2 linked regions of the Antarctobacter heliothermus genome follow. The protein of the gene in region 2 interacts with the protein of the main gene of each other region in a pairwise test. Links are inferred from orthologs where the notes say so. Each region holds a gene or a part of one and is shown on either strand. Other genes may lie near its edges. The genes, in order: grxD and ANTHELSMS3_RS18330.

Region 1 (15,448 bases), 140 kb from region 2 along the record:
TCCGCCGCAAGGTGGTGCCCGGTGACCAGTTGCGGATGCGTTTAACCACCCTGCGCGGCAAACCGGGCGGCAAGGTCTGGAAATTCGGCGGCGTGGCCGAGGTTGAGGGCGACATGGCCGCCGAGGCGGAGTTCACCGCCATGATGGACCTGCCGTCTTGACTGTGGACACGGTGATCCATCCTGCCGCAGTCGTCGAGGACGGTGCGCGGCTCGGACAGGGCTGCGTGATCGGCCCGTTCTGCCATATCGGGCCAGAGGTGGTGCTGCACGACGGTGTCGAGCTGAAAAGCCATGTGGTTGTCACCGGCACGACAGAGATCGGTGCAGAGACAGTGATCTTTCCCTTCGCCGTGATCGGAGAGATCCCGCAGGACCTGAAGTTCCGTGGCGAAAAGACCAGTTTGGTAATCGGTGAGCGCAACCGTATCCGCGAGCATGTGACCATGAACACCGGCACTGAGGGCGGTGGCGGCGTCACGCGCATCGGCAACGACGGGCTGTTCATGGCGGGTTGTCATGTGGCGCATGACGTTCAGGTGGGCAACAATGTGATCCTCGTCAACAATGCCGCGCTGGCCGGTCATTGCGTGATTGAGGATGAGGTGATCATCGGCGGTTTGTCGGGGGTCCATCAATGGGTGCGCATCGGGCGCGGCGCGATCATCGGGGCCGTGACCATGGTGACCAATGACGTGATCCCACACGGGTTGGTGCAGGGGCCGCGCGGTGTATTGGATGGGCTGAATCTGGTTGGCCTCAAGCGGCGCGGCGTGGCCCGGTCCGACATCACAGCGTTGCGCGCGGCCTTTCAGATGTTGGCGCAGGGCGAAGGGGCCTTTCAAGATCGCGCGCGGCGACTGGGTGAAGAAACCCAAAGTGACTATGTACGCGAGATCGTCGAATTTGTGCTTGGCGACAGCGACCGCAGCTTTCTGACACCGGGTTGAGGGACGATGCTGGCCTTGATCGCAGGGCGCGGAGCCTTGCCCGCCGCTGTGGCCGAGGCCGCGTCCGGGTCTTTCCTGGTCTGTGGGCTGGAGCAGTGTCCACCTGATCACCTAAAGGCCGATCACCTGTTTCGGTTGGAGCGGTTGGGCGGTTTGCTTGTTTGGCTGAAAGCGCGCGGTGTGACCCAGGTGTGTCTCTGTGGGGCCGTGACTCGACCCGACCTGTCACCTACACGATTGGATTTTCGGACCTTGCCGCTTGTCCCGCGAATTCTGCGCGCGCTGCGTCATGGCGACGACGGTGCCTTGCGGATCGTCATTAACATTCTCGAAGGGGCGGGTTTCACCGTGTTGGCGGCGCATGAACTGGTGCCGGACCTGTTGCCTGACGCGGGTGTGCCGACTGTGTCCCAGCCGGGAGATGCGGCGGTACAAGCGGCCAGTGTTGGCGATGGTGTCTCTGACGATCAGGCGCGACGCGATTTGGGGCAGGCAAGTGTTGTGCAAGCCTCCCAGATCATCGCGCGCGAGGGGCAGGACGGCACCGATGCCATGCTGCGCGGTCTGGGGCCAGAGGCGCATGGTGGGGTTCTGTACAAGGCATCCAAGCCCGGTCAGGACCGCCGCGCCGATTTGCCGGTGATCGGGATCGGCACGGCAGAGGGAGCAATCGCCGCCGGTCTTGCCGGCATTGTGATAGAGGCAGGCGGCGTCATGGTTCTGGACCGTGTCCGCGTGATAGAACGGCTAAACGCTGCGGGACTATTCCTCTGGGTGCGCGAAAGGGGGACGTAATGCGGGTGTTTATCACCGCTGGGGAACCCTCTGGGGATCGCCTTGGCGCGGCGCTGATGGCGGGGCTGAAAGAACTGGTGCCAGATGTCACCTTTCGCGGCATTGGCGGACCGCTGATGCAGGCCGAAGGGTTGGACAGCCTGTTCGACATGGATGAAATCAGCATCATGGGGATTGGTGAGATCCTCAAGGAATACCGCCACCTCAAGGCGCGTATTCGACAGACCGCCGATGCGGTTGTGGCCGAGCGGCCTGACGTGCTGGTCACCGTGGACCTGCCAGAGTTCAGCCTGCGTGTGGCGCGGCTGGTCAAAGCGGTGTCTGACGTGCGCGTGGTGCATTATGTGGCCCCCACCGTCTGGGCATGGCGCCCCAAGCGCGCCGAAAAGATGGCGGCACATGTGGATCAGGTGCTGGCCTTGTTGCCGTTTGAACCGCCTTACATGGAGGCGGCAGGCATTCCCTGCGATTTTGTTGGTCATCCAGTGGTGATGGAACCGCAGGCCACGACAGATCAGGTGCTGGCTTTTCGCGCGCGCCACGGAATCACCGGAGAGATGGCGTTGATCCTGCCGGGGTCGCGTCGGTCCGAGGTTGGTCGTCTGTTGCCGATCTTTGCGCAGGTCGCGCACCAACTGCACGCTATGCGACCGGATCTGCGGATGGTGATCCCCGCCGCCGGGCCAGTTGCGGCCACGGTGCGCGCTGAGGTGGCCAATTGGCCGGGCGCGCCGCTGTTGATTGAGCCTGCCAATGACCCCGACGGATTGGACAAACGCGCGGCCTTTGCGGCGGCGGATGTGGCGCTGGCGGCCTCGGGCACGGTTTCATTGGAACTGGCGGCAGCGGGGACGCCGATGGTGATCGCCTATGACATGAGCTGGCTTAGCCGCCAGATCATTGGCCGGATGCTGCGTGTGGACAGCGTAACGCTGGTCAGCCTGGTGTCCGAAACCCGCGTGATCCCGGAGTTCATTGGCGCCAAATGCCTGCCCGGACCGATCACACAGGCCATCGGCGCAGTTCTGGACGCGCCCGGCGCGCAACAGTTGGCGATGGATCTGACCATGCAGCGGCTGGGGCGCGGCGGGGAACGGCCCGGCCTGCGCGCTGCGCGTGCCGTTTTGGACCGCTTGCCGACAGGCAAGCCGCTGCACTGATCCCACCGCGACAAGAAAAGAAAACGGGCCGGAAACTGATGTTTCCGGCCCGCTTCCCTGTGTCGTAGATCAAAAGGAGGCTCAGAGCATACCTTTGACCTTTTCCGCCACCGCCTCGGCGGTGATGCCGAAATGCTTAAACAGTTCTTCGGCCGGTGCCGACGCACCGAAACCGGGCATCCCGACAAACGCACCCTTGTCGCGCTTGCCACGTTCCCCGAACAGCCAGCGGTCCCAGCCAAAGCTGACCGCAGCCTCAACCGCGACGCGCACCGGACCACCCGGCAACACGCGACGGCGATAGCTTTCGTCCTGTGCCTCGAACAGCTCCCAGCAGGGCATCGACACAACCCGCGTGCCGATCCCCTCGGCCTGCAACAGATCGCGTGCGGCCATGGCAATCGACACCTCAGAGCCGGTCGCCATCAGAATCGCCTGACGCTTGCCCTCTGCATCGGCCAAGACATAGGCGCCTTTTTCGGTCAGGTTGGCGTTCTTGTGCTCCAACCGCACGGTGGGCAGGCCCTGACGGGTCAGCGACATGACCGACGGCGTACCGGTCTGGCGCAGCGCGATTTCCCAGGCCTCGGCGGTTTCGACCGTGTCGGCGGGGCGGAACACCAGTGTGTTCGGCGTGGCGCGCGAAATCGCAAGATGTTCGACCGGTTGGTGGGTCGGGCCGTCTTCGCCCAGACCAATGGAGTCGTGGGTCATGACAAAGACCGTCGGCGTCTGCATCAGCGCGGCCAGCCGCATCGCGGGGCGCGCGTAGTCGGTGAACGCCATGAAAGTGCCGCCATAGGGGCGCACGCCACCGTGCAGCGCCATGCCGTTCATCGCCGAGGCCATGCCGTGCTCACGGATACCGTAGTAGATGTAGCGGCCCTTGCGGTTGTCGGTGTCAAAGACACCCAGATCGCCGGTCAGCGTGTTGTTCGATCCAGTCAGATCGGCAGAGCCGCCCAGCGTTTCCGGCATCACCGGGTTGATCACCTCTAGCGCCATTTCGGATGCTTTGCGGGTGGCCACCTTTGGCGCGGTCTCGGACACCTGTTTTTTCAGGGCCTTGATCACAGCCGACAGTTTTTTCGGCGCTTCGCCGGTCATGACGCGGGTGAACTCGGCCTGACGGGCCGCGCTCATGTCCGCCAGACGGGTTTCCCACTCGGCGCGATCCGCAGCACCGCGCGATCCGGCCTTTTCCCACCAGGACTTGACCTCGGCGGGAATGTCGAACGGCGCCGATGTCCAGCCCCATGCCTCTTTGGCGGCATTGTTCTGGTCATCGTTGGTCAGCGCGCCGTGACCTTTCGAAGTGTCCTGCGCCGCGTGGCCAAGGGCGATATGCGACTTGCAGGCGATCATGGACGGCTGTCCGGTCTTCTTGGCGGCGTCGATGGCGGCGTCGATGGCCTCTGGATCGTGGCCGTCGATTTCCTGCACATGCCATCCCGATGCCTTGAACCGAGCGACCTGATCAGTGCGATCCGACAGTGACACCTTGCCGTCGATGGTGATGTCGTTGTTGTCCCAGAAGACAATCAGGTGGCCCAGTTCCAGCCGCCCGGCAAGACCGATGGCCTCATGGCTGATGCCCTCCATCAGGCATCCGTCGCCAGCGATGACATAGGTATGGTGGTCAATCAGTTTCCGGCCAAACCGCGCGCGCAGGCTTTCCTCTGCGATGGCGAACCCGACAGAGTTGGCGATGCCCTGACCCAGCGGGCCGGTCGTGGTCTCGATCGCCTTGGCGAGGAAGTTCTCTGGGTGACCGGCGGTTTTGGCGCCCAGTTGGCGGAAATTCTTGACCTGCTCCAGCGTGATCTCGGGGTCGCCGCACAGATACAGCAGCGCATACAGCAGCATCGAGCCATGGCCGGCCGACAGGATAAAACGATCACGATCAGCCCATTCGGGCTGGGCTGCGTCGAACTTGAGGTGCTTCGAGAACAGCACGGTGGCGACGTCGGCCATGCCAATGGGCATGCCCGAGTGACCTGAATTGGCGGCCGCGACGGCGTCAAGCGCAAGCGCGCGGATGGCCGTGGCGCGCATCCAGTGATCCGGATTGCGGGTACGAAGCTCTTGGATATCCACCGGGTTTCGATCCTCTGGCTGGGGGTTTTGCCGCGTCAATAGCAGCCATGTGGCGAAGTGCAAGCAATGCGCCGCGTGGCGCATGAAGGCCGCCGTCTAAGGCCTTGGAAGATAAGGGGGCGCATTTTCCTTTTTCGCTTGTTAAACTTTCCAGAACCCAAAGTGCGGCGATTCGGTCCACAGGGAAAAGGCACCCCGCGCACAGCGTGCACCGGGCCGGGCAAGAGGACGAAACAGGGCATATGAGCCAGATCGAGGACTTGCAGTCGCGGATCACACGCGCACTGGATCGCATCGGGCAGGGGATCGACGGGTTGAACCCCGGCCCTGCACCAGAGGATTATGAGGCATTGCGCGGCCGGGCAGAGGCTGCCGAACAAGAGTTGGCCCAGACACGAGAGGCCTTTGCCGCAGCGCGTGAACAGGCCGAGGCTGACCTGGACGCCGCAGTGGCAGCCGTTCGTGTTGACGCGGCTGCAGAGATGGAACGCGCTCTGGCAGAGGCGCAGACGATGTCGGACACCGATGAGGGCGACACGCCCGAGGTCACAGAGCTGAAAGAGGCGCTGGACGAAGAGCAGATGGCCAATGCCCAGTTGCAAGAGCGATTGCGCGTGCTCAAGGCGCGCATGGCAGAGGCCGAGGACGCCACCAGATCTGAAGCTGCAGGTGCTGCGTCGTTGGCGGCGTTGGACGCAGAATTGCAGAAATTGCGCGCCGCCAACGAAGAGCTGATGGCTGCCAATGCCGCCCTGCGCGAGGCCAACGCCCAGGGTGTCGGTGAGCCAGAGTTGATCAATCGTGGCATGGAGGCCGAGCTGGAGGCGCTGCGCGCCGCGCGCTCTGCCGAGGCGGCAGAGACCGGGGCAGTGCTGGACGCGCTGACACCGCTTCTGGCGGAGGCCGCAGAAGACGGGAGTCAGGGATGAGCCAGATGGAAGTCGAGATCAAGATCGGCGGTCGCAGCTTTGAGGTTGCCTGCCAACAGGGCGAAGAACAGTACTTGCTGTCGGCGGCCCAACTGCTGGACACAGAGGCTCAGGTGCTTGTGACCCAGATCGGCCGGATGCCCGAGGCGCGGATGTTGCTGATGGCGGGGTTGATGCTGGCGGACAAGACCGCCGGGCTGGAAGAACGGCTGCGCGAGGCACAGGACAAGCTCAAGGCTGTCGAGGGCGAACTGTCCGAGCTGAAGTCAAAGCCAGCGCCCGTTCCTGAAAAGGTCGAAGTGGCGGTTATTCCGGACGATCTGACCGATGCGCTGGCCGAAATTGCCGCCCGTGCAGAGGCGCTGGCCAATACATTTGATGAGGCACAGGCCGGGTAAACGACCTGTCGGTCAAGCGATAGTGGACGGGGCGATGTGGCGACAACAGCGCCTTGTCCCGTTCTCAAACCAGCCTGCGCCTTTCGTCTTCTAAACAGCTGGCGTCATCCGCTCAGTTTCTGGCTCAACGCTCGCCCCAGTTCGACAAAACGCAGCATGTCATCGGTGCCGCGCAGCAGTCCGGTCCGCCTGATCCGCAGCCCCTCTCGCCCCAGCGAAACCACTGGCTGCATCGCCTCGTTCAACCCTTTGCGCGCCTCGATCAGTTGGGGCACGTCCCGCACCGGGGCCAGGGCGGCCTCACATCCCGGCGTTGCAAACAATGTGCCGCGCCCGTCGCCGGACACCGCGCGCAAATCTGACGCCTCGTCGCCCAACCCGCCGGTCATCCGGTCCAGCAGCATCTTTCCGAGCATGCCGCCTCCGGTCTTGGCCAGCATCATCTCTGCCATGGCTGCGGTTTTTTCCGGGATCTCCGGCCCCAGCAGCGCCAGCCCGGAGTCCAGCGCCAACCGGGATTGGGTAAACTGGGTCCAACGCCGCGTGCTGCCATTGCCGCCCGGTGTTCCGCTTGTCTGCACATACTGCACCAGCTCCCACCCCTCAGACGGGTCCGATATCACCGACCGGCTGCCGCGCCCGCCGGTTGAAGGGGTATGGTGATAGGTCCAGCCCTGTTCGGCTGCAAATGTCTTGAGTTGCTCCCGTTTCTGATGTCCGCGCCGGACCGCAAGGGCGATCAGTCCGGTTCCCAGAAACGACGCAAGGATCAGGGTTACGACAACAAAAAGCTCCACGACAACTCTCCAGAGTTCAAACGTCAGAATTGAAAATGGCGGGCAGGTTGAACCTGCCCGCCATCACAATTTTTCTGACGCTTTGCCTTGGGTCAACCGTTGGCTTCGCGGATCTTTTCTGCGGCGTCCTTGTCGTAGGCAACGCCGTTGGCCTCGAACAGCTGGTCCAGTTCGCCTGACAGGGTCATCTCGGTGATGATGTCGCAACCACCGACAAATTCACCTTTGACATACAGCTGCGGGATGGTCGGCCAGTCGGAGTAGTCCTTGATCCCTTGGCGGATGGCATCGTCCGCCAACACGTTCACGTCGTTATACTCGACACCCATGTAGTTGAGCACACCGGCCACGCGGCTGGAAAAGCCGCACTGAGGCATGGCCTTGTTGCCCTTCATGAAGAGCACGACGTCATTGGCTTTTACGGTTTCGTCGATCTGGGTCTTGGCATCGCTCATATCTGTCTCCGTTTCCACGCCCGTCGGCGCATTTGTCGTTGGACCCGCCACAGACGTGGTCCATGTCTGAGTAATTGCGGCATTCTGCAGAGCAAAAAGATGACCGCATCGTAAATTCCAAACGCCGCGTACAGCAGTGCGTTCAGCACCTAGCCTGCGGCCTCACCCATCAGTCGGGTGCTTTGGTCGTCAGGGCTAGCGCGTGCAATGCGCCATCGGGACCGTCCATCTTACCTTTGAGCGCGCCGTAAACCGCCCGCTGCTGCTGAACACGGTTCTTTCCGCGAAAGCTTTCGTCGATGACAAGGGCCGACATGTGGACCCCGTCCTGTCCATCGACAGAGATCTTGGCGTCGGGAAAGGACTGACGCAGCAGATCCTCTAGTTCCTTGGCATACATCGGCATGGGCGGCTCCGCTCGTTTCGGTGTTTCCGATTGAAATAGGGTGTCATCCGGGGGCGTGCAAGCGGCGTCCCCGCGACGTCAGGCCGCGAGGTCTATCCAGACCGGCACATGGTCCGAGGGTTTTTCGCGGCCGCGAATGGCAGAGTCGATCTGGCAATCGGTCATCAGGTCGGCCGCCGCCGGGGTCAGCAACAGGTGGTCGATGCGGATGCCGTTGTTCCGTTGCCACGCGCCCGCCTGATAATCCCAAAAGCTGTAGTGACCCGGTGCCTGCGTGCGGGCGCGGAATGCTTCGGTAAAGCCAAGGTTCAGGATGCGGCGAAACGCGGCCCGGGTTTGCGGCAGGAACAGCGCGTCCTCGGTCCAGACCTCGGGGCGGGCGGCATCCTCGGCCTGCGGGATGACGTTATAGTCGCCCGCCATCAGTGCGGGTATCTCGTCGGCCATCAGTTCGCGGGCGCGGGCCTCCAGCCGGTCCATCCAGGCCAGTTTGTAGTCGTACTTGGGGCCGGGGGTCGGGTTGCCGTTGGGCAGATACAGCCCGCAGACGCGCACTGCCTGCGTGTCGCCCATCACTGTGGCCTCGATCCAGCGCGCCTGTTCGTCGCTGTCATCACCGGGCAGCCCGCGCCGAACATCCTCCAGCGGACGTTTGGACAAGATCGCAACCCCGTTAAAGCCTTTCTGTCCGTGAGTTTCGACGTTGTAGCCGCGATCCTCAAAGGGCTCTCGCGGAAAATTCTCATCGACCGACTTAATTTCCTGACAAAGCACAACGTCCGGTTGCGCCTCGTCCAGCCAATCTAGCACGGCAGGCAGGCGTGCCTTGATTCCATTGATGTTGAAAGTGGCGATTTTCATGACGGGACTCCTGCCGGTGCGGTCCTCATGGATTGCAGGCAACACGGGTCCGGTCAAGCGTCACAGAAAAAGTGCTGAATTGTACCAGTTGAGTTGAGCATTGTGTCGAGACTGCAACCTATTGGCGTCTGGGGCGTCACAAAACACCCGCTCTGGTCCATATGATTCGGGGTTGAAACGCACGTCTTCGGCTTTGCAAAGCGGCGTTGCCTTGCAAAGTTTGAAACTATCCACAGAAAATTTGTTTCTGTGGATAAGCCGTATTGTGACGGATTTCGAAACGGCTGCCCGAATCGAAATTGTGGATAAGCAAATTATTAAACAACCTTAACAAGAATTAACTTTTTTGCAAACAGCTTTTGCGTGCAGATTTCAAGGGCATAGCAGCTCAACCTGGACAAGGAGCGACACCATGACTGCCCTCATCAATATCCATAGCCCTGAAGAAATCGTTTCCAGCGCGGAAACGAGCGCCTTTGCCGGCGACGCCGTCGAGGCGTTCACCTCGTGGTCTGGCCCGACGACTGGCGACCTCTTCTCGGGTGGCTCCGTCGAAGCCTACACGTCTTGGTCCGGGCCGGCGACCGGCACACGCGAAACGGGCGATTCCGTCGAAGCTTTCACCTCTTGGTCGGGTCCCGCAACTGGTGATGTGGACCGTGGCGACAATGTCGAGGCGTTTACCTCATGGTCCGGCCCGGCGACCGGCGACGCTCAGCGCGGCGACAATGTGCAGGCGTTCACGTCCTGGTCTGGTCCCACAGCGGGCGACCGTGACGCAGGCGACAATGTCGAGGCGTTTACCTCGTGGTCCGGCCCGGCGACCGGCGACGCTCAGCGCGGCGACAATGTGCAGGCGTTCACGTCCTGGTCTGGTCCCACGGCAGGTGACCGTGACGCAGGCGACAATGTCGAGGCGTTTACCTCATGGTCTGGTCCAGCGACCGGCGACGCGCAGCGCGGCGACAATGTGCAGGCGTTCACGTCCTGGTCTGGTCCCACGGCAGGCGACCGTGATGCAGGCGACAATGTCGAGGCGTTTACCTCGTGGTCCGGTCCGGTGACCGGCGACACCGAAACCGGCGACAGCGTTCAGGCCTTTACCAGCTGGTCGGGTCCGGCACGCGCCTAATTTCAAACACCGATACCCGGGCGGGGCGGGGACGCTCTGCCACATGACAGCAGGAGATCCCAGAGATGAGCAATATCATCCAACTGACCGTCCCGTCCCGGATACCCCCACTGGAAGCGCGGATTACCGCGCTTCTGGGAGCCTTTGCAGATCACCGGCGCACCGGCGATGACGTGTTCTGGTTGAAGGAAAACGCCGAACTTCTGAACATTCTGGAATGTACCGGCCAAAGCGTTGCGCCAGAGGCGCTGGCGCGGCACGCGGGGTTTTATGCCGACGCGGTGACCCGGCTGGAATTCTTTCCACAATACTACCGCTTTCTGCTGTCGATGTCGCTCGATCTCGAAGATCTCGGGATGCCGGGAAACGAAGCCCAAAGGATGGTGGATTTCGCCGCCCGCGAAGGTCTGGCAGAGGCCGAGCTTTCGGATCTGCAACGCGCCGAGGCGCGCCGTCTTATGTCGCGCCGGGGGATTGATCCCGTTCGCGACGACGGGTTGAACGACCGGTTGCGCGCCTTTTGCGCCCGCACCGCGACCTTTGCGCTGCCCAACAAGAAAGCCGCGTATGAACTGACCCACATCGTCTACTACCTGTCGGAATACGGCCGCCGCGATCCCGATCTGCCAGACGAGGCAATCCAGAGCCTGCATTTCGCCGGGCTGACCGCCTTTCTGGATCAGAACGCCGATTTGGTGGCCGAGGTCTGCATCGCGTTGCACTACGCAGGGCGTACGCCGCCCGCTGTATGGACCGCGTGGCTGGAACAAGAGACCGCCGCGTATGGGATAACCGCTGATCCGTCCGCCTCACTCAATGACGACTACCATGAATATCTGGTGTGCAACTGGCATCAGGCGGTCACAGGCTCTGCGTTGTTCCGCAAGCCTGTCTGCGACGACCGGTTGCATTTCAAAAGCGGGGCCCGGCCGCAGACAGTTCTGCGCGAACTCAGCCAAGCCATTTACGGTCTTGATCGCCGCTCTGGCGACTGGGGGCGGATGCGGCCCATAATGGAACCGTCGCTGTCGCCGCAGGCCCGAGACGTTCTAAGTGTTGCCGTCAACTCGAGCACGCTATTCGATGCCTATTTTGAGGGTTTCGCCCGGGCAGGCCGCGCATGAACCGGGTCGTTTTGTCCAGCGCAATGGTGGGGGCGGCGCTGATCGTCGCGTATACCGGCATGATGGCCGCAGCGGATGGCATCACCAAGTTCATTGCCGGGGGCTATGCGGCTCCTCAGCTTTTTGTGCTGTCTTCTGCGCTGGTCATGGCTTTCGCGCTTGCCGGGGCGCGGGCCACTGACACGGGTCCGGGTCTGCGCATCCGGTCGAAAAAGCCCATGATCGTGCGATCGGTATTGACGGTTATCGCATCGGTTGCGTTTTTTCAGGCATTTCGCCTTTTGCCCTTTGCCGATGTCTTTCTGTTCATCGGGTTGATCCCGCTGATCGCCGCTGTCCTGTCCGGCCCGATCTTGAATGAGACACCGCGCCCGGCCGCATGGGCGGCGCTGGCCCTTGGGGCGGGCGGTATCCTGTTCTTGATGCCGGGTGGTGTATCAAACGCGCAGGCTGGCCATGCCTGGGCCCTGTTAGCCGCGGTGACAGGCTGCGGGTCGATGCTGGCGGCGCGTGTCATCGCCAAGGCAGAACGCGCACCGTTGGCACAGGTCTTCTGGCCCAATGCCGCGTTGATGGTGACCATGGCCGTAGCACTGCCCTTTGTCTGGAAACCGATGAGCCTGACCGACATGGGCTGGGTCGTCGCCTACGCCGCTGCGTTGTTCGCCGCCCGCTACATCGTGGCAGAGGCGCTGCGCTTGCTGCCTGCCTATGTTGCCACTCCGCTGATGAACCTGCAATTTGTCTGGATGGTGGTGATCGGCTTTCTGGCCTTCGGCGAGATCCCGACAATCGGCACTTGGGCGGGGGTCATGCTGGTGGTCGGCTCTGGCATGTGGTTGATCCTTGAGGAACACCTTGGCCGTCCGCGGGTCATCCCGGCTGAGTGAATCTGTAACATCAGTACAAAAGCCAAGGGCGTCCAAAACGGACGCCCTTTTTCATGTCTTTCCCGGTGGAGGGCAAGGACATCCTGCGCCGCCAATGATCCGGTTTCAGATCGAAAAGGACGTCCCGCAGCCACAGGAACTGGTGGCATTCGGGTTTTCGATCACAAAGCGCGCGCCGATCAATTCATCCGAAAAGTCGATCACCGCACCGGACAGAAAGGGGAGGGACACCGGATCTACAATGACCTGTTCGTCGCCGCCTGCAATCACCAGATCGTCGTCCGCCGGTGCGTCAAGTTTGATCTCATACTGAAAGCCGGAACAGCCGCCGCCCTCGACGGCCACGCGCAATGCCTTGCCGTCTGTTCTGGCGCCGATCTCGGCCAGGCGTGCAAACGCGCGGTCCGTTACTTTCGGTGGCAGGTGCATGTCGTTTTCCCCTGAGATAGCTTTCACAATCGATCTAGGCATAAGTGGGCGATGCTTCAACCCGTGGCATTCGGCCTCGGCTGGCGGCAAAAGCCAACCCGCGCTTCAGCGTGTGCACCGTGTCATCGTCGGGCAAAGTGCAAATGTCCCTTCGCAGGTAACACTTGAAGAGGCGGTAAACAGAAGGCCGAAGGCTGCGAGCGAGGCCAAGGAGATTGACCGCCTAGCCCCTCCATCCAACTCTGGAAATCATATCGCTTTCGACCCGAACTGCCAAAGACAGCAAAGGCCCCCACCCAAATGGGGCGGGGGCCGAGGCATCGCGATGCTGGATTACTGCTGGTCGCTGATCCAATTGGCCAGATCCAGCGTCTGCTGGGCAAAGCGGCGTCCCGTCGACAACTGATGGCTGAGGTGCAGGCCGACCACCGCGCCGGTGGCGGCGTCAAAGATCGGTGCGCCCAGGTCGCCGAAATCACTATGGCAGCTGTGCTCAAACGTCTTGGCGGGCAGATAGGCCGGGTCGGCGTGAACCGCACCACAGTGCTGGAACTGCATCGACTCGCCGCGCGGATGCGACAGCATGAACAGCGGCGACCGGGGATCGGGAATCGCCTTGCCGACGCGCTGGATGCGGTCCGCAGAAAAGCTGGTGTCAGGATCGGCGATATGCAGAACCGCAATGCCGGTTTCGCGGCTCGACAGGGTGGGGTCGAGCGTCAGGACATAGCCCTGTGCGGACCATAGCCGCTGATCGGGGAACACATGGTCAAAGACGATGCGGATTTCCTCAATTGTGCTGGCGTGTGTGTTCGGGTTCTCAAGAACACCGGGCACACAGGCATAAGAGGTCGCCACAACGGTGGGGCCAAAGACAAAGCCGGTGCAGAACACGGGACCATAATCGGTGGACACCCGCAAACGACCGGTGCCGCGCACGCTGTTGACGATCGACACTTCATATCCGTCGCCATAGTCGGGGGCGGCAAAGGTGATGTAGGGCATTTCCTCGACCGGTTTGGCGTCGGTGGAAGAGGCCGGATCCAGCGGTACGCCGGACAGTCGCGGGCCAAGAGGGCGGGGCTGCGGGGGCGGCGTTGGGACGAGCGTCTGGCGCGGGGTGATTGGATCGGGTGCCACGAACGGCGGCACGGGCGGTCGTGTGGCTCCGGGGTTGATCAGGGGTTGCGTGATCACTTGTTCGGGCGGCGGCGCGGGTCTGGGCGTCGGAGCAGGCGGGCGTGTCCCGCCAGGGTTCGGCGCCTTGGCCGGCGGGGCGCCGGGATTGATCGCCGTTGGGTTTTTCGACCGTATGTTGGTCAGATCCTTGTCCTTGTCGGGCTTGGCCGTGGGGTCAAGGACCAGGGTTTCGGTCGTTGGTTTAATCTTATCGGCCTCGCTTTGCGCAATCGCAGACGCGGGCAGGGCGAGGATAATACAGCTGAGGGCAACGCTGCGCAGGGGGCTGAACATGGCTTTCTCCAAGGGTTGGACTCTTAAATTCTTGGTCCCAGTCTACCTTTGGCAGGGGGTTACGCATAGTAAGGTTCCCCGGACGTTTTGACGGCAGCCAAATCACCAAGTGTCTGAAAAGGTTGAAACCGGCTGCGGGGCGATCCCGAAGGCGACCGAACCCGTTGCCACGATGGACGTGCGTTGAGTCGTTGGCCGGTTTGATAGCCACATCCAGTGCAAGGGGGACGGTTTCTCGCGCAAGGGAACGGGGCCTGCACCGTGAAACAGTGGGGTGTCGGGCCGCGCACCCGCAATCCCTGTCGCACGTCGTTGTTCTTGCAGGGGGCAGCGGGTATGACGGCCAAGAACAGACAGCCTGGGACAGAATTCATGCGCGCCAATTTTGCCTCGACGCCTGAGGGCGCACGCGGTCGTCGCTTTCCTGAAGAGGAAAGCGCTCATCGCTCTTGCTTTCAGCGCGACCGCGACCGGATCATTCATTGCTCCGCCTTCCGGCGGCTGAAACACAAGACGCAAGTCTTTGTGGAACATGAGGGTGATTTCTATCGCACCCGACTGACCCATTCGATCGAGGTGGCGCAGGTGGCGCGGACCATCGCAGGGGCGCTGGGGTTGAACTTTGATCTGACAGAGGCGGTGGCGTTGGCGCATGATCTGGGTCACACGCCCTTTGGTCACACCGGTGAAGAAGCGCTTGACGCGCTGATGGCCCCTTACGGTGGGTTCGACCACAACGCGCAGACGCTGCGGATCGTCACCCGGCTGGAACGCCACTATGCTGAATTTGACGGTTTGAACCTGACTTGGGACACGCTGGAAGGTATTGCGAAGCACAACGGTCCTGTTGCGCCGCTTGGCCCTGACGGCCAGTTGACCGGCGATGTCCCTTATGCGCTGGCCGACTACAATGCTGCACACGATCTGGAATTGCACACACATGCCAACGCAGAGGCACAGGTGGCGGCGCTTTCGGATGATATCGCATACAACAATCACGATTTGCATGACGGGTTACGCGCTGGTCTTTTCACCGAAGACCAGATTGCCGATCTGCCCATCGTCCGCGACGCCTATGCAGAGGTCGATGCGAAATACCCCGACACCGACAGCTATCGTCGGCGGCACGAGGCGCTGCGGCGGGTTTTTGGTGCCATGGTCACTGACCTGATCGAAACTTCGCGCGCGCGGCTTGCGGCCTCTGGCGCGACCAACGCGCAGGACATCCGCGACATCGGCCATCCGGTGATCGGGTTTTCCGATGCGATGTGGGGAGATCTGAAACAGATCCGGTCGTTTCTGTTCAGCAATATGTACCGAGCGCCGCATGTGATGGAGCAACGCAGCCGCGTCACGCAGGCGGTGAATGAGTTGTTCCCGGTCTATCTGGCCGATCCGACCTTGCTGCCGCAGCGCTGGCAGGGCGATGTGGCACAGGCCCCCGATGAAACGACGTTGGCGCGACTGGTTGCGGACTATATAGCCGGGATGACGGATCGGTTCGCTTTGCAGCAGCATGCGCATTATTCGGGGCGCGACGTGCTGGAAGGGCT
Region 2 (15,604 bases):
GTATCGGGAAACCGGGTCAGGCATGGGGGCCACGCTGAACGCCGGGATCGGCATGGGGGCCTATGTCATGACCGACCGCGCTACCTGGATCAGTTTTGACAACAAACAGGATTACCAGATTGTAGTGCAGGGCGACACAGACCTGTTCAACCAATACGGTGTGATTCCGGTCAACCCAGAGGTCTGCCCCTCGGTCAATGCGGACGCGGCGCAGAGCTTTGCCGATTGGCTGACCTCTGCCGCCGGACAAGAGGCTATTGCCGCCTACATGGTGGACGGCCAGCAGCTGTTCTTTCCCAACGCGCCGGAATGAGCTAGGTCAGGGGGCCTACAGGAGGCCCCCGCCATGCGCGCCGATGCGCCTGAACATCTGCACGAATACCTGACTGTGGCCGAATTGGCCGAGCTGTTGCGGCTAAAGGAACGCAAGATCTACGATCTTGCTGCCTCTGGCGCGGTGCCATGTTCGCGCGCCACCGGCAAATTACTATTTCCGGCGCGCGACATCCGCGCCTGGATTGCCGAGCACAGTACCGGCACCAGCGGTGTGCCTGCGCCACGCCCTAAAGTGCTGCTAGGCAGCCACGATCCGTTGCTGGACTGGGCGGTTCGCGAAAGCCGCTGTGGCCTTGCCACCTATTTTGACGGCTCGCTGGACGGGGTGGCGCGGTTCCTTGCGGGAGAAGGCGTTGCCTGCGGTTTGCATGTGTATGATGCGGCCAGCCAAGATTGGAACCTTGCAGCGGTGGCGCAGGCGTCAGACGCGGTGTTGATCGGGTTTGCCGGTCGTCGTCGTGGTCTGGTGCTGCATCCCGACGCCCCGCAGGTCGCCGCGCTAGAGGATCTGGCGGGCCTGCGCTTTGCGCCCAGACAGCCGCTATCGGGGACAGCAACCCTGTTCCGCCAGCTGTCCGATGCGGCAAGACTGGCAGAGGACTCTATGATCCTGACCCAAGTCGCACGGACCGAAACCGAAGCGGTTCAGGCGGTGGCGCGGAGGGAGGCGGACGTTACGTTTGGGTTAGAGACGGTCGCGCGGGACTTTGGCCTGCGTTTTGTTCCGCTGATGGACGAACGGTTCGATTTGCTGATCGATCGTCGGGCCTATTTCGACCCCCCGATGCAACAGCTGATCCAGTTTTGCGCCGGTAGTGCCCTGCGGTTACAGGCGGCGCGATTGGGGGGCTATGATCTTGGCGACGTCGCAACCGTTCGCTGGAACGCCTGATAGTCTGTCGAATTCCGGACAATGCCCCCCCTCTGCCAATGTTGCGTTTTTTTGGGAATTCCTATCTAATTCGAGATACGGGATGGATTCCCGGGGGGATACAAATGAAAAGCGATCTGACGGTCCGCCTTGCCGGGCGCCTGTCGGCGCTGCGGGCTGCCCGCGGCTGGACGCTGGATCAACTCGCCGCCGCCAGCGGCGTCAGCCGCGCGGCCCTGTCGCGGCTTGAGAACGCCGAGGTCAGTCCCTCTGCGGACGTGTTGTCTCGTCTTGCGGTGGCGCATGAGATGTCGCTGTCACGCCTCTTTGCGATGATCGAGGACGGGTTTTCGGCGCATGTCACGCGGGATGAACAGGCGGTCTGGCGCGATGGCGATTCCGGTCTGGCCAAGCGTTTCGTCTCACCTGCGGCGGCAGCGCTGTCGGGCGAGGTCATGGAATGCAAAATGACGCCCAATTCAGAGATGGTGCAGGATACGCCCGACGTCGTGGGGCAAGAGCATCATCTGGTTTTGTTGACCGGCTATCTGCACGTCAATCTGGATGGGTCGGGCTATGACCTTGGACCGGGGGATGCCTTGCGCTATCGCGAACACGGTGAGGTGCGGCTGATCACCGATCGGGGGCAGGGCGCCAAATTCATGCTGGTCAGTGTCACAAACTGACAGCCGCAGGAAGGCCAGCGTTTCCGTAATTTGCAGCACGCCAGCCGGCAACGGTGAAGCAGGCGGGCCGATCGGTTTTTCGTCCTGACGGTGTTAACTTTTGAGATGTGGCAGGGGGCGCTGCCCCCTCGGCCTGCGGCCTCACCCCCGGGATATTTCAGGACAGAAGAAACCGGGGCCGAGCGCTTAGCAATTGGGGACGTTCACAGCCAACCCGCCAAGCGAGGTTTCCTTGTATTTTTCACTCATGTCGTGGCCAGTCTGGCGCATGGTTTCAATGCAGGCATCCAGCGGCACAAGGTGAGTGCCGTCCCCCCGCAGGGAAAGCGAGGCGGCGGACACCGCCTTGATCGCGCCCAGACCGTTGCGTTCGATGCAAGGCACCTGCACCAGCCCTTTGACCGGGTCACAGGTCATGCCAAGGTGGTGCTCCAGCGCGATTTCGGCGGCGTTTTCCACCTGTTCCGGGGTGCCCCCCATGACGGCACAGAGCCCGGCCGCCGCCATGGCGGCGGCGCTGCCGACTTCGGCCTGGCAGCCTGCCTCTGCGCCGGAGATCGAGGCATTGTATTTCACCAGCCCGCCAATTGCGGCGGCGGTGAGCAGAAACTCTGGGATGCGGGTGCGGCTGGCACCCGGGACGTGATCCAGCCAGTAACGGATCACCGCCGGCACCACGCCCGCCGCGCCGTTGGTGGGGGCGGTCACCACCTGACCGCCGGCGGCGTTTTCCTCATTCACGGCCATGGCGTAAACGTTCATCCAGTCGTTGATCGTGTGAGGTGGGGCAAGGTTCATGCCGCGTTCTGCCATCAGCTGATCGTGGATGTTCCGGGCACGGCGCTTGACGCCCAGCCCGCCGGGCAGAATGCCGTCAAAGGTCAGACCACGGTCGATGCAGTTGTTCATCACCTGCCAGATCCGCGCCACCCCCTTGTCGAGACTGTCGGTGCCGCCGCGTAAGACCTCATTGGCGCGCTTCATCTCGGCGATGGTGCGGCCCGAGGTTTTGGCCATCTCCAGCATCTCAGAAGCGGTCTTGAACGGGTAGGGAACCGGGGCGCCTTCATCGGAGTCCTTGCCTGCGGCCAGTTCGGCTGCTGTCAGCACAAAGCCGCCCCCGACGGAGTAATAGGTTTCCTGCAGGATCACGTCGCCCTGTGCGTCAGTGGCCTTGAGGATCATGCCGTTGGCGTGCCCCGGCAAAGCCGCGCCAAATTCAAACACAAGGTCTGTCTTTGGGTCGAACACCAATTCCGGCAAGCCTGATGGGGTCACGCGACAGGTGTCGCGGATTTGGACCAGGGCGGCCTCGGCGCGGGCGTGATCATAGCTGTCAGGCACAAACCCTGCCAATCCAAGCACGGTTGCCCGGTCTGTTGCATGGCCCACGCCGGTGAACGCCAGAGAGCCATGCAGCGAGGCCCTGACGCCATGCGCCGCAAACGGCGCTGCCCGCAGCAGGTCCAGAAAGCGCGCCGCCGCCACCATTGGTCCCATCGTATGAGACGACGATGGTCCGATGCCCACCTTGAACATCTCGAAGACCGAAAGAAACATGGCGCACCTCCTGTGGTTTAGGTCCGACACTTACCTCAGACCGCTGCAACTGCCGATGCGAAAGCGACATGTGGTCACCCAAAGGCGCGCTCACGCTTTGGTGATCGCCATGTTATCGGCTGGGCGAAACTACTTTGTGGATCGCTTCGTGGCTGAGGGCATCGGGATCGCAAGACGCGCTCCCTGACTGACCAACACGGGAAAGGTTTCCAATGACACGTTTCACCACACTTGCCGCCCTCGCTCTGACCGCAACTGCAGGCACCGCTTTTGCGGAAAGCCACGCCGCAACCGGCAACCCGATGGTTGGCGGTGCACCGATGTTTGCCGACAAGACCATCGTCGAGAACGCCGTAAACTCTGCCGATCACACAACTCTGGTTGCCGCTGTTCAGGCCGCTGGACTTGTAGATACACTGTCCGGCGATGGCCCTTTCACCGTCTTTGCGCCGACCAACGACGCCTTTGCGATGATCTCTGAGGATACCCTGACGGCGCTGATGCAGCCCGAAGCCAAGGCACAACTGGCCACCATCCTGACCTGTCACGTCGTGGCGGCCAACGCCATGTCCGACGCCATTGCCGGGATGATCGCCGATGATGGTGGCATGCATCCCGTGCCGACCGTGGGCGGCTGTACCTTGCAGGCCAAGATGGACGGGGATGACATCATCCTGACAGACGAAAACGGCCGCGCAGCGACCGTCACCATCGCCGATGTCCGTCAGTCCAATGGCGTCATTCATGTCATCGACCGCGTGCTGCTGCCCAAGCAGTAAGGTCCCCGGAGTTGCGCGAGACCCCAACCCCCTGGATTCCCCTCGCGCAATCGTGCGCGCCCCGTGCTTGTCCCAGGATGACGGGGCGCGCATCCTTTCGTTCCAAAAGGAGACCCCGATGAAACGTCGTGAATTTGTTGTCAGTTTATTCGCCACGCCCCTGCTTACGCGCGCCGCACAGGCGGCCGGGGGCAACTTTGAAGTCTCTCGGTCAGACGCCGAATGGCGCTCCATGCTTAGTGATGCCGAATACCGGGTGATGCGCAAAGAGGAGACCGAGCGCGCCTTTACCTCTCCGCTGAATGATGAAACGCGCGCGGGAACGTTCCATTGCAAAGGCTGTGATCTGGCGCTGTATTCCTCCAAGACGAAGTTCGACAGCGGCACCGGATGGCCCTCGTTCTACGAGGCGATTCCCCGCGCGGTCGAGACCAAACCTGATCGCACGCTGTTCTATACGCGGACCGAATGCCACTGCCGTCGTTGCGGGTCACACCTTGGCCACATCTTTGACGACGGCCCGGCCCCAACCGGAAAACGTCATTGCATCAACGGAGTCAGCCTGACGTTCAGTGCGGCCTGATTGCAGCGCGTGTTGGTGTCGACTCAGGACGACGGACGCACGGCCAGATGTGGCTGCGCGTCCGTTCCCGTGAGTGGGGGGAGAGTGTTAGGAAGGTGAATGTTTCAAATCGTACTCTCCCTATGATTGAAAGTCCAGAAAATCCGCGTCAGTTTGGCTTTGTCCGGTCCTGCCAGTTTCGCCCGCATTTAAACCGTAACTGGTACGAGTTGGACGATTGCGGCGGGAAAACCTGCCAATGAGGGGATGATCGCAATGTTCTTGGCGGCCGCGATATCCAACTGCCCAACCGCGCGGCCCAATTTCCGGTAGCCTGAAAACTCCGGTTATTGGTAGGTCGCTTCGGAATCGAACTGCCCGCCATTGGTCTGCTCCAACGTGATGCTGGCAAAGGACACCTGAGTGTTGCTGAGAACCATCTGCCCGAAATCCGTCTTTGGACCCAGCGGCAGATCCCGCGCGTTTACAGGGGCCTAAGGACATCAAGTGTGGCAACTGCTGCAATCAGGCAGCGAAGGATCATGGCAAAACGATCCCTTTAGAGAACAGGACCGATAAAACCATTCCTATGGCGGATGTATGGTCCGGAAAATCCGGGCCATTCTGTCACTTGAAGCTGCGGCTGTCCTTTATCTGGTCCCAGGCCCAGACCACCTGCTGCAACTGTTCTTCCTGACTGCGGTCGCCGCCGTTCATGTCGGGGTGCAGCACCTTGATCAACGATTTGTAGATCTTGCGGATGTCCGCCTTTGTCATGCTGTCACCGGCATCAAGGATCTCGACCGCGCGCCGTTCAGTCGGCGGCAATTTGCGCCCGCCGCCCGGTTTGCTGCGACCTGGATTGCGTGTCGCATTGTTGCCCAGCACCTGATGCGGATCTTCGATGCCCAGCCGCGCCCATGCCTTGGCCTCTGGGTCACGCCAGTCTTTGGTCTTGCGTTCCCATACCTTGTCCGACGACTCCTGAGCGTTCATCTCCGCCTCGGTCTTGCCGTCGAAAAAGCTCCACTTGGCATTGTATTCGCGCACATGGTCTTTGCAGAACCAAAAGAAGTCATCCAGCACATCCGGCGCTTTGGGCGCACGGAATTTTCCCGGCTCTTCACAACCGTCATGGTCGCAGATCCGTGTCGACGTCTCCTGTGCGCCGGTCATGCCCTTGCGGCCACGCGGATTCTTCTTCTTCGCGGACCTCACGGACATGTCGAAACCGAAGGGATCATCTTTGCTCATACCGCACCTCTTCTCGACTCGGACGCCAGAGCATAGACTATCGGCGATCAGTTTACAGGGGGGCTTGCGAAAAATGTCGCGCGCAGATGAAATACAGTCGAAACTTGAGGCAGCTTTTGAAGCTAGCCAGATTGAGGTCCGCAATGACAGCGGGCGCCACGCCGGCCATTCGGGCGATGACGGCAGCGGCGAAAGCCACTTCCACGTCGTCCTGCGCGCGCCCGAATTTGCTGGTCAGTCACGCATTGCCCGCCACCGTGCCGTGCACAGTGCCTTGGGGCCGGAACTGGTGAGCGCGATCCACGCGCTTTCGCTGGATCTGGATACCTGAGCGGGCATGCGGCGACGTGACAAACACGCCAGACAAAAAAATAGGGGCGGGTCCTGCTGGACCGCGCCCCTGACTTTTTATGAACTAACGGATGAAACCCCCCAAGTTCAATCATTTGCGTGTCGCGTCGATCAATCCTGACGCTAGCGATGGCTATAAAACAACGTTAACACTTTATTAACACATTTGCAAGACGCAGGTGCAGTCAGGGATTCCTTACCTGCATAAGGCAAATTCTTTGACCCATTCCCGGATCACGACGGCGCATCCCGCCCCGGATTTGATCCGGGGTCTCAATGCAAGAGTATTGAGCATGCCGATGCGCGGCTGCTTGCCGCCGGGCTACAGGCCCAACTTCGCAGCGACGAGTTCGTTGACGGCTTTGGGGTTGGCCTTGCCGCCCGTGGCTTTCATCACCTGACCCACGAACCAGCCCGCAAGTTTGGGGTTCTGCCGGGCCTTTTCCACCTGTGCGGGGTTGGCGGCGATGATCTCATCTACTGCCGTCTCGATCGCGCCGGTGTCGGTAACCTGTTTCATGCCGCGCTCTTCGACAATCTGTTCGGGGTCGCCGCCTTCAGTATAGACGATCTCGAACAGGTCCTTGGCGATCTTGCCGCTGATCGCATCGGATTTGATAAGCCGAATGATTCCAGCAAGCTGCGCGGGACTGACCGGGCTATCCGAAATGTCGCAATCGTCCTTTTTCAGGCGCCCGAACAATTCATTGATCACCCAATTGGCCGACAGTTTGCCGTCGCCTGCCGACGTCACCACCGCTTCGAAATAGGCGGCGTTCACCACCTCGGCGGTCAGCACGCTGGCATCATATTCCGACAGGCCAAAGTCTTTGACAAACCGCGCCTTTTTCTCATCGGGCAGTTCCGGCAGCGACGCCGCGATGTCATCGACCCACCCCTGTTCGATCTCTAGCGGCAGCAGGTCGGGGCAGGGGAAATAGCGGTAATCATGCGCCTCTTCCTTGGACCGCATCGACCGCGTTTCGCCCTTGTCCGGATCGTACAGGCGCGTTTCCTGATCGACCTTGCCACCCGCCTCGACAATCGCGATCTGGCGCTTGGCCTCATAGTCGATGGCCTGCTGGATGAATCGCATGGAGTTCATGTTCTTGATCTCGCACCGCGTTCCAAGATGGTCGAAATCCTGCGTCTCCATGTATTTTTCATACTGGCCCGGCAAGCAGATCGACACGTTCACATCCGCGCGCAAATTGCCGTTCTGCATGTTGCCGTCGCAGGTGCCCAGATAGCGCAGGATCTGGCGCATCTTGACGACATAGGCGGCTGCCTCTTCGGGGCCGCGAATGTCGGGACGGCTGACAATTTCCATCAGGGCGACGCCGGTCCGGTTCAGATCGACAAAGGACATGTTGGGATCCATGTCGTGGATCGATTTGCCCGCGTCCTGTTCGACGTGGATACGTTCGATCCGCACCCGGCGCGCCACCCCCGGCTCCATGTCCACAATTACCTCACCTTCGCCCACAAGCGGATGATACAGTTGGGAAATCTGGTAACCCTGCGGCAGATCCGGGTAAAAGTAGTTCTTGCGGTCAAAGGCAGAGGTCAGATTGATCTGCGCCTTCAGGCCCAGCCCGGTGCGCACCGCCTGTTCGATGCAGTATTCGTTGATGACTGGCAGCATGCCGGGCATCGCCGCATCCACAAAAGACACGTTGGAATTGGGTTCCGCGCCGAATTTGGTCGATGCGCCAGAGAACAGCTTGGCCTGGCTGGCCACCTGCGCGTGAATTTCCATGCCAATGACCAACTCCCAGTCGTGCTTGGCCCCGGCGATCACCTTGGGTTTGGGCGCTTCATAGGTCAGATCCAGCATCACGGGTGTCCTCATGCGGGGAAGAAAGGGGTTGTGATGCGGTCTAGAACAGGCACGGGCAAGGGGCAAGGGGCGCGCGTCAGCCGCCTTTTATCACACGCAGATCGTCCTGCCCAATGGCCAGCCTGCGACCGGCGTCCAGCGCCGGGGTGAAAAATTCAGTCAAGGTCGACATCGCGCGCTCACGGCCCAGCCTTTCGATCTCGATCTCGGCGTTGCTCGATGCGCTGGGTCGGGCTGGGGCCTCTGCCCAGATCACCGGATGAAGTTCGCGCAGGTGATCCTGTACGATCCAGCCAAAGCAATCTGCGATCCGCCTGCGGGAGCTGCCCTCATCAGTGCGCCCACCCAGCCGGTAGCCAATCAGCGCCGCCATCCGGTTGGCCATCACCTGCGACGGTTGCCGGGCCAGAATATCGTGCAATCCCTCTACGAACAGCTCAACGTCGAGTCGGCGAAAGGCCCCCTGATCCTCGACCAGTGCGCCGAGATAGACCCATGTATACCCGCCCGCGCCCCAGATATCGGCTGTGCGCGACGCCGTTCGTCGCGCCTGTGCGTCAAGTATCTCCCAACTGCCAAACCGGACCGGACGCAGGGCGTTGCCAAAGTCCAACATATGATGCGGATTGCCCGGATCGAGGTCGATCAGGTCCTCAAAATCATCGGCGACACGGGCATGTGGCTGCGGATCGGCCTCCAACACAGCGCAACGCACCAGCGCCCACAGAGGGGTGTCATGTTCGAATGGGTCGAAACGGTCGTTCAACCGGACTGCGGCGGCCATGTGGTGGGTATAGGCATCATGACGCTCAGGGGGCAGGTCGGTGGTCATGGCCGTCCCTCGCCATGCCCGTGCGGCCTCGACATGGGCCATGGCAACGATATGGGCGATGACCGGACAGTCCGGCAGGTCTGTAAACAGGGGGTCCAGCGAGGCCACCGCCGCCTGCACGGCGAGGGGGTCGCCGCGCGCCACGCCCTCGACAATGGCGTCGGTGATGTCCTGCCGCGCTCCCTCGCACATCATAGCGGCCTGTGAGTGTAGACCCGGGGTCAAGGCGCGGTTGTTGTCGGCCCTGCGGATTTCCAGTGACAGTTGGTCCCAATCCTCTTGCCGGGCCAGGAACCGACCGCGCGCCCGCAGTCGTGCAGCGTCCTGCGCTGCTGGTTCCGGATCGCGTACGGGGATCTGGACCGCAAGGCGCGGCATATCAGGGTCAACTGGCGTGGACGGGTTGGGGATCACCGGCGCAACAGCCTGAACCGGGACGGGTTTCAAGGCCGTCAGTCGAGCAGCCAGAGTGCGGGCAAAGGGGAATAGGGAAATCAATGTCATGACCGCCTTTTGCCTGCGATTCGCGGCCAAAATCTGGCGGCTTCCGGGAATTGCGCCGACCTTCTTCTGGCGATTGCCTGACTTTGGTGAAAGACCGCTGACAAGATGTTGCGGGGTTGTGGACAATGTTCCGCCAGCATTGGGGGACCGGGCGGGTTTTTGCTCTTCCCGCAGAGAGTTTTACGCCTGCGGCGGCAGGGCTGCTTGCATCCGTGTGGCGGGTCAGAGACAGTCCAGCGCCATGAAAACGATATTCGCCTTTATTTGCGGTGCCGGGTTGCTCGGTGCTGCGGCCTTTGCCAACCCCGATCCGGCGGTTGCGGTGGCCCTGAACAACCCTGCGGCTCCTGCCGCCGAGCAGGTCTCTGGCCTTGCCGTTCCGGTGTCTTTGCGCCCGGTTGCACGCAAGCGGATGCGCGTCCCGGATGCCCGGTGGGACAACATCGATGGCAGCCGCAGCTGGAGCGTTGCGATCTTGCAGGCGTTGCGCACCCACGCCAATGAACTGCCCGATCTGGTGCCAAAGGACATCGCGAAATACTGCCCCGCCTATCCCAGCGCCGGGCGCGCGCAACGCGAGGCGTTCTGGGTTGGTCTGGTGTCTGCCTTGGCATGGCACGAAAGCACGCACCGTCCTACAGCGGTGGGCGGCGGCGGCCGTTGGTACGGGCTGGTTCAGATCTATCCGCCAACGGCAAAATTCTATCAGTGTCGGGCGAAAAGTGGCGGCGCACTGAAAGACCCCGAGGACAATCTGTCCTGCGCGCTGCGGATTATGGCGGTGACGGTGCCGCGTGACATGGTGATCAGTCGCGGGATGCGCGGTGTGGCGGCGGACTGGGGACCATTCCATTCCCGGCGCAAGCGTGAGGACATCATGTCCTGGACCCGGTCACAGGACTATTGCACGGGCCTTGCCCGGTCGCTGCGTCCGGTGGCGCGCCCGGATGAAATCGGGCCGCAGAAAAATGACACGAGCCCAATGCCGATGCCTTTGGGCGTCCTCTCCACAGATGGAAAATGAAACGCGGCACGGCGCGATCATGCCCGAAACGGTCAGACCTTGAGCCAGCTTGGCCGCCGTGTTGCATCGACCAGTGATACCGCAGGGGCCTTGGGCCCGCCCAAAGCCAGCGTGGCGCGACGAAGCATTTCGATGCCCTCTTCGGACTTGGCCGGCAGCGCCTTGGGAGAGATCGCCTCGCCCAAGGTGATGCGATAGGGCTGACGCGCCTTGTTCAACGTCTCATGGAACAGGGTGATGTCGCGCAACGTAGGGTGTAGCAGGTCAAACAGATAGAACAGGACCGAATTGCGCGCCCGAATATGCACCGGAATCACCGGCAGATCGAACTTGCGCGCGATCATCGCAGCACTCGCCATCCAGGGCCGTTCGTGCAGCGACAACCCGCGCCGTTTGGCCAGACGCCCGGCGGGAAAAATGACGCCAAGACGCCCTTCATCCACCGCCTGCCGGGTATAGGCCATCGTCTCACGCGTTTTGCCATGGCTGCGTTTTTCCTTGCGCCATTCGACGGGGGCAATCATCTCTGCGTATTGCGGCAGCACCCGCATGATGTCGTGATTGGCAAAGTAATAGGTATCACGTCGGATCTGACCCAGAGCGTGATGCAGCATGATGCCATCGGCAATTCCGGTCGGGTGATTGGCGACAATCAGCGCCGCGCCCTGACGCGGCAAGTGGTTGAGTCCGATCACCTCGGTGTCCTTGGCCAGCATCTCTGCCATGACCCGCATAATCTGGTCGGCGGACATTTCTTGGACCAAGCTGCCGATTTCCAGCGTCTTCTCATAGCCCAGCATGCGATTCAGGACGGCGCGTATCGGCTGCACATATGGCGAGTTGGAAAACAGCCAAGGTGCGCGCTCGGCGATCAGCGGATCAATGCGGTCTCTCATTTTAGCCCCAAGATCATAATTTCGTGACGCGTCGGTGACAGCGGCGCCTCGTCAAAGGGAATAGTACACCACACCGCCCGCGGACGCACGCCCGCGACTTGCGGTTTCGGCAATGCCTTGCCGCAAGGGGAAAAATGGGCGCAAGGCCACTCCCAATGGTTCGTTGCATCGGGTTGGGAACCAGACCGGACCGGGCGTCTGTACGGCGCGTCGATTGGATGGATATTCATTTTATAACATATAGATGCAGGGAGAATTTAATCTTTTATCCGAACAGGACAAAGTGATGCCGTTCGGTCCGGATGCCGCGTGCCTCCACCGCGTCCTGAAATCGGGGATGTGGCGGCAGGCTGTCCTGCGGCAGAGTGATGCGGCGACCGTCCTCCAGTACCAAACGCACCCGGATCGAAAAATCGAGTCGCGTCTCCAATCGGATATGGTCAATGCGTGCCAGTGCCACATCTCCCTCGGCCTTGCCCGAGCCCCAGCGCAAAACCGTGTCGTCCAGCTGCAACCACGCGTGGCGACCGGTCACGAAATCCAGCAGGGCTGGCAGCGTCACCAGCATCACAAAACCCACGACCCAGACAGAGGCCTGTAGTACAAACCACAGCGTCAGCAGGGCCAGCCAGATCAGCATCAACACCAGAAAGGCGCGCAGGCTTCGGCCTGACGACGCATGTTCCAATGGTGTCACCGGCCCCCCGACACGTCGAGGATGGACCGGGTGACATATGACGCGCGTTCTGACAGCAGCCAAAGGATCGCTTCGGCGCATTCCTCTGTGGTACCAGCCCGGCCCATGGGCGTGGTGGGGGCGAGTCGTTCTAGCCGGTCTGGTTGCCCGCCTTTGGCGTGTATGCCTGTCTCAATCAGTCCGGGACGGATGGCGTTGACGCGGATGCCCTCTGGTGCCAGTTCGTCGGCCAGCCCAAGGGTAAAGGTGTCGATGGCTCCTTTGGAGGCTGCGTAATCGACATATTGATTTGCCGATCCCAACCGGGCCGCCATGGATGAGATATTGACGATGGCACCGCCAAGGCCCCATTCGCGGATCAGGGCGACGGACTGCCGCGCCACTTCGATCGCGCCAAAGACATTGACCGCAAACACATGGCGCACCCGGTCCGGTGTCAGGTCGGCGATGCTGCCATGCGGGGTCACGATGCCGGCGTTGTTGACCAGACCGATCGGTCCGGGCTTAAGGTCGCGGACTTTGGCAAACATCTTTTCGATGGACTTGGGCTTGGTGACGTCCGCCTGGATCAGGTAGGCCTGCGCACCCATGCTTTCGACCATGGCGGCGGTGGTTTCGGCGCCGTCGCGATCCTGACCATAGTGGACCACGATCCGCTGCCAGCCGGAAAAGGCCGCAATGCGTGCTGTGGTTGAGCCGATCCCGGCGCTGGCCCCGGTCACGATCAGAACGCCGTTCATGCGCGGGTCTCCGGCGCGTCAAATGGATGATGAGTGGCGATAAAAACAGGCGGCATGGGCTTCTCCGGAGCGGTTCGGCGGCAGGCTAGCCCGGTTTCGCAGCGGGCTACAAGATTGCCTGACGTGTCAGGGCCGCTGACTTGCGCCGAGCGCTTGATTTCTCGCAATTTGTCACATTGGCTGGCGCGGCTTCCCGCACCAGCCGCGAACGGGCCTGACCGTCACGCGCCCAGAATGCGCGCAACCATTTCCGCGGTGTCACGGCTCAGCTTGGGTTTGTCGCGCAGCCGTTCCAGCTGAACCCGGATCAGCGCCTGCCGGTCCGCATCATAGCGTTTCCATGTCTGGAACGCGGAACACATGCGCGCGGTGGTCTGGGGGTTCAGATCGTCGAGCTTGATCAACCATTCGGTCAGCAACGCATAGCCCGCGCCATCCTTGCGGTGGAACCCGGCGTGGTTCATCGCCATGGCCCCCAGAACGGCACGAAAGCGGTTTGGGTTTTTCCAGTCGAAATCCGCATGCTGTGTCAATGCCGTGGCCCTTGGCACGACGTTGTCCGGGGCCGTCGCGCCGACCTGAAGGCCAAACCACTTGTCCATGACCAGACGGTCCTTGCACCATTGCGCCTCAAACGCGGCAAGGGCGTCCTGATCCTTGCCTACCCGAACCAGCTGCCCCAAAGCCGACAGTTGCAGCGTCATGTTGTCGGCGCTCTCGAACTGCGCCTGTGCCGCCTTGCCGCCGTCCAACCGCGTGGTCAGAGCAAGAACGGCAGACCCCAGTGCCCGCTTGCCCGATTGGTCGGCGTCGGGACGATAGGCGGCGTCGACCGTGCCCTCTGCCGCCAGACTAGGCAACAGATCGGCCCAGCGTTCGGCCTTGAACTGCGTCAGCGTTTCCTGTGCGGCAAAGATTGCGTCCGGGTCCGGTGTCACGCCGCGTTCGAACAGCACCTGCGCCATTTCGTTCTGCGACGGCCAGCCCATCATCATGGCCCGGAATGCCGGGTCCAGATCGCGGTCCCGCAACACCCGTTCCAACCCGTCCAGCCAGGCCACATCCGGGCCGGCGTTTTCGGTGATCATCGCAAACAGGCAGTCGCGCCCCAACAGTAACGAGGCCTCCCAGCGATTGACGGGATCGGTGTCATGCGCCAGCAAAAAGGCGCGTTCCTCGGAGCTGGAATCGCGGTCCAACACCACCGGCGCGGAAAACCCGCGGTTGATTGAGGGGATAGGGCGCGCCGCCAGTTCGTCAAAGCGAAAGCTCTGGGTTTCCTCGGTGATTTCCAGCACGCGGGTTGGGACGACCTCATCGCCGTTGGGATTCAGCAAACCAACTGCCATGGGAATCACCTGCGGGGCCTTTTCCGGCTGGCCGGGCGTAGGTCGCGTAGTTTGGGCAAAGGTCAGCGTATAGGTGCCATCGGCCCAATCCTCCGTCACGCTGACGCGCGGTGTGCCGGCCTGAGAATACCACCGCTTGAATTGCGCCAGATCTCGGCCGGTTGTGTCCTCAAAGACCTTCAGCCAGTCCTCGATTGTGGCGGCGTCGCCGTCGTGGCGGTCAAAGTACAGTGTCAACGCCTTGGCATAGGCCTCATCCCCGACCAACGTCTTGAGCATGCCAATCACCTCGGCACCCTTGTCATAAACCGTCGCCGTGTAAAAGTTGTTGATCTCCTGAAAGCTTTCGGGCCGCACCGGATGCGCCAGCGGCCCTTGATCCTCGGGGAACTGCCGTCCGCGCAATGACGCGACATCGTCGATCCGTTTGACCGGGGCAGAGCGGATGTCCTTGGTGAACTGCTGGTCGCGGAAGACCGTCAGCCCCTCTTTCAAACACAGTTGGAACCAATCCCGGCAGGTGATCCGGTTGCCGGTCCAGTTGTGGAAATACTCATGCGCGATGATCGATTCGATGCGTTCGAAATTGTCGTCGGTCGAGGTTTCGGGCGAGGCCAGCACGCAGGAGGAGTTGAAGATGTTCAGCCCCTTGTTTTCCATTGCGCCCATGTTGAAATCATCCACTGCCACGATGTTGAACACCTCCAGATCGTATTCGCGGCCATAGACCTCTTCGTCCCAGCGCATCGACTTTTTCAGCGCCTCCATGCCAAAGGCGCATTTGCCCTCATCGCCGGGGCGGACCCAGATGTTCAGTTTGACCTTGCGGCCGTTCATGGTGGTGAAACTATCGGGGTGGTTGACCAGATCGCCCGCCACCAGCGCAAACAGGTAGGCCGGTTTCGGCCAGGGATCGTGCCATTCGGCAAAGCCGTCGCCGCGCTGGACCGAGTTGCCGTTGGACAACAGGACCGGCAGATCGCCCTCAACCCGCACCGTAAACACGCTCATGACATCCGGGCGGTCGGGGAAATAGGTGATCTTGCGAAAGCCTTCGGCCTCACATTGGGTACAGTACATGCCGCTGGACATATACAGCCCCTCAAGCGCCGTGTTGTCCGCGGGCGCAATCTCGACCTCGCATTCCCATAGGAACGGGCCGTCCGGCACGGCGCAGCGCAATCCGTCCTCTGTCACTTCTGGTGTCACATCGACACCGTCGATGGCGGCGCGGATCAGGGTCAGTTGCTCACCGTGCAAAAAGAAGTCTTGCGCGGGGGCCTCTGGGTTGGGCGTGAAATGGATCTTTGACACCACCCGCGT

What was found.
Region 1: the proteins of ANTHELSMS3_RS18330 (region 2) and grxD interact in binary tests that used the Escherichia coli proteins (3 or more experiments, as listed by UniProt). The link is inferred for Antarctobacter heliothermus from one-to-one orthologs.

Annotation. Positions count from the first base shown.
Region 1 is NZ_CP022540.1:3,729,017-3,744,464, reverse strand. What follows is about bases 5,900-8,733. They hold grxD (Grx4 family monothiol glutaredoxin), read right to left. Parts: upstream 7,581-8,733; coding sequence 7,218-7,580; downstream 5,900-7,217. Other genes in these bases: xth (exodeoxyribonuclease III), read right to left, coding at 8,065-8,733; ANTHELSMS3_RS17725 (BolA/IbaG family iron-sulfur metabolism protein), read right to left, coding at 7,750-7,986; ANTHELSMS3_RS17735 (hypothetical protein), read right to left, coding at 6,433-7,125; ANTHELSMS3_RS17740 (cell division protein ZapA), read left to right, coding at 5,927-6,328; ANTHELSMS3_RS17745 (hypothetical protein), read left to right, coding at 5,900-5,930. In the rest of the region: 3-hydroxyacyl-ACP dehydratase FabZ, read left to right, coding at 1-161; lpxA (acyl-ACP--UDP-N-acetylglucosamine O-acyltransferase), read left to right, coding at 164-949; ANTHELSMS3_RS17760 (LpxI family protein), read left to right, coding at 956-1,744; lpxB (lipid-A-disaccharide synthase), read left to right, coding at 1,744-2,904; tkt (transketolase), read right to left, coding at 2,986-5,001; more of ANTHELSMS3_RS17745, read left to right, coding at 5,244-5,899; more of xth, read right to left, coding at 8,734-8,847; ANTHELSMS3_RS17715 (DUF6749 family protein), read left to right, coding at 9,260-9,979; ANTHELSMS3_RS17710 (DUF6902 family protein), read left to right, coding at 10,045-11,103; ANTHELSMS3_RS17705 (DMT family transporter), read left to right, coding at 11,100-11,993; ANTHELSMS3_RS17700 (HesB/IscA family protein), read right to left, coding at 12,099-12,422; ANTHELSMS3_RS17695 (trypsin-like peptidase domain-containing protein), read right to left, coding at 12,756-13,895; ANTHELSMS3_RS17690 (deoxyguanosinetriphosphate triphosphohydrolase), read left to right, coding at 14,268-15,448. UniProt on the Escherichia coli protein: Monothiol glutaredoxin involved in the biogenesis of iron-sulfur clusters.
Region 2 is NZ_CP022540.1:3,867,329-3,882,932, reverse strand. What follows is about bases 4,761-7,750. They hold ANTHELSMS3_RS18330 (BolA family protein), read left to right. Parts: upstream 4,761-6,121; coding sequence 6,122-6,379; downstream 6,380-7,750. Other genes in these bases: gatB (Asp-tRNA(Asn)/Glu-tRNA(Gln) amidotransferase subunit GatB), read right to left, coding at 6,722-7,750; ANTHELSMS3_RS18335 (J domain-containing protein), read right to left, coding at 5,422-6,048; msrB (peptide-methionine (R)-S-oxide reductase MsrB), read left to right, coding at 4,761-4,815. In the rest of the region: ANTHELSMS3_RS18370 (substrate-binding domain-containing protein), read left to right, coding at 1-313; ANTHELSMS3_RS18365 (helix-turn-helix transcriptional regulator), read left to right, coding at 347-1,228; ANTHELSMS3_RS18360 (helix-turn-helix domain-containing protein), read left to right, coding at 1,333-1,893; ANTHELSMS3_RS18355 (L-serine ammonia-lyase), read right to left, coding at 2,080-3,453; ANTHELSMS3_RS18345 (fasciclin domain-containing protein), read left to right, coding at 3,666-4,232; more of msrB, read left to right, coding at 4,351-4,760; more of gatB, read right to left, coding at 7,751-8,236; ANTHELSMS3_RS18320 (hypothetical protein), read right to left, coding at 8,316-9,575; ANTHELSMS3_RS18315 (transglycosylase SLT domain-containing protein), read left to right, coding at 9,817-10,599; ANTHELSMS3_RS18310 (lysophospholipid acyltransferase family protein), read right to left, coding at 10,632-11,495; ANTHELSMS3_RS18305 (hypothetical protein), read right to left, coding at 11,761-12,192; ANTHELSMS3_RS18300 (SDR family oxidoreductase), read right to left, coding at 12,189-12,932; pepN (aminopeptidase N), read right to left, coding at 13,154-15,604. UniProt on the Escherichia coli protein: Transcriptional regulator that plays an important role in general stress response. Has many effects on cell morphology, cell growth and cell division. Acts by regulating the transcription of many genes, including dacA (PBP-5), dacC (PBP-6), ampC and mreB.